2 regions of the Rhodococcus sp. NPDC076796 genome follow, and region 2 is predicted to be linked to the other one. Evidence: riboswitches for the same ligand, from Rfam matches in the RefSeq annotation. Region 2 holds a riboswitch; the other holds the start of a gene.
What was found. A riboswitch is a leader RNA that binds a small molecule or an ion and turns the genes downstream of it on or off. The one in region 2 is predicted to bind thiamine pyrophosphate.

Region 1 (2,196 bases), on a different contig from region 2:
CGCGACGAGGGCGTCCTCGAGCACCGCGAGATTCGCCGCTCCGCCGGTGCCGGTGATGAGCCGGGAGGTGAAGGTGCGGCCTGCGATGGTCAGACCCGTCATGGCCTCAACCACCCTGAACCGCCGTGAGAACGTCGATTTCCCAACCCTTTTCGACGCCGGTGGTGTCCCAGCGACTCTTGGGCAGCACCGCTCCGTCAACGGCGACAGCGATGCCCTTCTCGGGCATGCCCAGGAATTCGAGCAGCCGACGCATGGTCATATCCTCGGTGAGCAGGTGGTCCTCACCGTTGACGGTGATACCGATCGCGACCTGTGTCATGGTGTCCTCTCGATCTGCGGAAATCTCTGGGGCTCGGCCGCTTTCGCCTCGGGCAGCGTCTCGCCGGAGATCAGCGCGGCGACGGCGTCGGCGGTGATGGGCGCGAGCAGGATGCCGTTACGGCCGTGTCCCGTGGCGGCGATCAACCGGGGAGACAGCCTGCCGATCAGCGGCAGCCCGTCCGGGCTCATCGGCCGCAGTCCGGCAGCGGTTTCGTACAGCTCGTACTCGCCGATGCTCGGCATGAGTCGTTCGGCGTCGGCGATGAGGTCTCGTACCCCGGCGACGGTGACCTGGGTGTCCTGGCCGGATTCGTATTGGGTTGCGCCGACGACCAATCCGTCGCCGCGCGGTACCAGGTAGATTGCACGGCCGTGCACGGTTCCGCGAACGGTCCGGTTCGGCGGCGGTGCGGCGCTCGGCCGCCGTCGCAGGCGGAGGATCTCCCCCTTGACCGGCCGAACCGGCAGCGTGGGCCACAACGCGGCCGACTGGGCACCGGCGGCCAGGACCGCCTGGTCGGCGTCGGGCATGGTCTCCACCGGGGTGGTCACCAACTCGACTCCCGCGTCCAGGCACCCCTGCTCGAGCGCGGCGATCAGCGCCCGATTGTCCACCGACAGTTCGGTCGGAGCCAGCAGGCCCAGTCGAATGTTCTGTGCCAGAGCAGGTTCGAGCTCACGCAGCTGCGCTCGTGCCAAAATCTCGAGTTCGTGCCCCTGTTCGCCCACCCATTCGGCGATGGTTCGTAGGTCGGCGGCGTCGGCGGAGTCGAGGGCGACCGTCACCGATCCGGTCGCGGAGAACACGGAGGGGCCGGGGAGGCGTCGGGCGAAGTCCGGCCACCGCGCCAACGACGCAGCGCCCAGATGCAGCAGTTCGTGTTCGCCGGGCCAGCCCTCGGACAACGGGGCCAGCATTCCGCCTGCGACCCAGGATGCGCCTCGACCGAGCGCGGGATCGTGCACGACCACTCGGTGACCGTCCTCGGCCAAGCGCAGCGCCGTCGACAACCCGATGACGCCTCCGCCGATAACGACGATATGCACGCGATTCACGTCCTCACTCCCTGCGCCCGCATGATCGGGTTCAGGTATTGACGGTAAGGGCGGCGAACCCACTCTCAGCCCCACGAACCCTGGGACTCCCGCGATCAATCTTCGTTTTACAGCCACCATGAGAATACAGTTCGCTTTGTGCATCCATCTCAGACCGCCCGCAACCAGACTCCCCGTGAGCGTCTTGCGTCCGCTCGCCTGTACCTGTGTACCGATGCCAGGCGCGACAAGGGCGACCTCGCGCAGTTCGCCGAGGCCGCGTTGTCCGGTGGCGTCGACATCATTCAGCTGCGCGACAAGAACTCCGCAGGCGAGCGAGAGTTCGGTCCCCTCGAAGCCAAGGACGAGCTCGCTGCGCTGGCGATTCTGCTCGCTGCGACCAAGCGGCACGGTGCGCTGCTTGCGGTGAACGATCGCGCGGATCTGGCATTGGCCTCGGGCGCGGACGTGCTGCATCTGGGTCAGGGCGATCTGCCGGTGCACTATGCCCGTCAGATCCTCGGGCCGGACGTGGTGATCGGCCGGTCGACGCAGAACCGCGCTCAGTCCTCGCTCGCCGCGATCGAGGACGGCGTCGACTACTTCGCCGTCGGGCCGGTGTGGCCGACGCCCACCAAGCCCAACCGCAAGGCCGCGGGACTCGAAGCTCTGCGCGCCACCGCGGACGCGCTACCGGAACGGCCGTGGTTCGCCATCGGCGGCGTCGACGCGACCAACGTGGATCAGGTTCGAGCGGCCGGAGCCGACCGCATCGTGGTGGTCCGGGCGATCACCGAGGCCAGGGACCCACAGGCCGCAGCCCGCGAATTGGTCCAA
Region 2 (2,196 bases):
CCGCTGTGCTCGGCCTCGATGCCTTCCCACGCAAAGTAGGAGACGGTGAAGTCGGCGGTACCGGAGTAGACCGCCTCGTACGCCGAGGTGCCCAGTACCACCGTTTCGTATTCGCCTGTGCCGCCGTCATTCTGGATGACCTTCTCGAGTCCGGCCTGCTCGCCGGACTCGCCGAAGCCGGCATAGACCTTCCCGTCGAGCGCCTTCGGGCTCGGTATGTCGTCTCGATCGGCGCGAACTCCGATGCCGGTCGCCCAGTGTTGGAGCGGCGCGAGGACCGAGACGATCTGCGCGCCCGCCGAGGTGGCGAAGACGCCCGAACTCTGTGTGCTGATACCGAACTCTGCGTTTCCGGCATCGACGAGAGTGTCCGCCGCAGTATTGTTGTACGGCAGAATCTCCACGTCCAGGCCGGCGTCGGCGAAATAGCCTTCCTGCAGGGCCACATAGAGGCCGGTGTGGTTGGTGTTGGGCGTCCAGTCCAACGCGAACCGAATGGTGTCGGAGTCCGTCGAGTCCGAGCAGCCCGCCAGCCCGGTCGTGGCAACGACGGCCGCCGCCAACGAGGCGAGAATTCGAGTGGTTCTCATGCGTACACCGCACTCTCGGCCAGGGGCCATGGGGTGGGATGTAAAGCGCTGTCCCAGAACATCAATTCGTACCTCGATGCCACGACGAAGGCGTCGATCATCTGCTCGCGCTGTATCGGAGTCGCGGCAGCAGCCGCGTCGTCCACGAATGTCCTGGCTGCGTCGACGATGGCATGGAATTCGGGAGCGTCGTACGCGGCCACCCACTGCGCATACGGGTGATCGGGATCGCGATCGAGAACCGCCCTCGCGGCACCGGCGAGTGAGCGGCCGACGTCGGCGTAGATCCAGAAGCACGGCAGAACAGCTGCTGCTGCAACAGGATACGGTTCGGTTGCCGCCGTCGCGGTCAGGTAGGACGTGTAACCGAGGCATGCCGGTGAAGGCTCGGGCGTCCGGGTCGACGGGGGCAGCGCTCCACCGGTCAGCATCGCTTCGTGCGACGCGGCCTCGTCCATCGCGCTCGCGGCGGCGCTTGCCCAGAATGCTCCGGCGACCGGGTTCGGTGCGTGTGCTGCCAGCAGCGACAGCGACTTGACGTACCCACCGAGATAGAGCGAGTCCTGTTCGAGGTACCGACGGAACGCGTCGAGCGGAAGCGTCCCCGCCCCGAGGAGTCGAAGAAATTCGAGGTCGTCGATCGCGCGTCGAATGTCCTCGGAGGCATCCCACAGTAGATCGGTGAAGCGGACCGGGTCCGCAGATACAACAGGCGTCATCGCCTTGACATCCCTTCGTCAGCATTACCTGCATCAGGTTCGGCGGGTTTGATCTCAGCATCCGCATCGGCGGACACACCCCGTGTCAGAACGAAAGCGACAGTAACACCGGTCACTCGGTGTCGATGCCGCCGCCCCTGTATCTGCGGTTCGGCGTCAGCCCAGCATGTCCTCGAGTTCCATCCCCTTGGTCTCCCTGATCTTGGCCTTCACGAAGAAGAACGAGAGCGCGGCGAACATAGCGAACCCTGCGTAGATCACCCATAGCCCCACAGACGACGTCAGTGGTGGGAAGGCAAGCGTGACAGCGAAGTTGGCCATCCAGTTGGCTGCGGTACCGATGCCGAGCGCCATGGCGCGCATGCGGTTGGGGAACATCTCACCGAGCATGACCCACATGATCGGACCCCAGGTCGAGGCGAAGAAGATGACGAACAGATTGGCACCGACCAACGCGATCGCACCCCACGGAGCGGGCAACGTGACGTCATCGCCGCTGCCGGTCGCCTGCGAGAACGCCACCGACGCCATGACGAGCCCGCCGAACATGCCGATCGAGCCCGCCATCAGCAGCTTGCGCCGACCGATTCGGTCGACGAACAGGATCGCCACGAACGTCATGACCACGTTGATCACAGCGGTGATGACAGAGGTGGTGAACGATTGATCCTCGGTGAAGCCGACCGACCGCCACAGCGTCGTCGAGTAGTAGAAGATCGCGTTGATGCCGACCAACTGCTGCAGCACGGCCATCGTGATGCCGACCCAGACGATGGGTTGCAGGCCGAACTTCGGACCGCGAATGTCGGCGAACGACGAGCGTGACTCCTTGCGCAGCGTCAGTCTGATCTCGTGGACGCGCTCGTCCGGATGCAGCTCACCGGTGA

Region 1: it holds a riboswitch for thiamine pyrophosphate, as region 2 does, so the genes downstream of both, thiO (glycine oxidase ThiO) here and AB0366_RS25740 (TenA family protein) in region 2, are expected to answer to the same signal.

What each region holds. Positions count from the first base shown of each region.
Region 1 covers NZ_JBFBMS010000002.1:231,226-233,421, forward strand. Annotated here, with positions in the region: gene AB0366_RS06255 (thiazole synthase) at 1-102, opposite strand, end outside; gene thiS (sulfur carrier protein ThiS) at 107-322, opposite strand; gene thiO (glycine oxidase ThiO) at 319-1,371, opposite strand; TPP riboswitch at 1,370-1,483, opposite strand; gene thiE (thiamine phosphate synthase) at 1,519-2,196, shown strand, end outside.
Region 2 covers NZ_JBFBMS010000015.1:76,221-78,416, reverse strand. Annotated here, with positions in the region: gene AB0366_RS25745 (ABC transporter substrate-binding protein) at 1-590, opposite strand, end outside; gene AB0366_RS25740 (TenA family protein) at 587-1,309, opposite strand; TPP riboswitch at 1,303-1,402, opposite strand; gene AB0366_RS25735 (sugar porter family MFS transporter) at 1,466-2,196, opposite strand, start outside.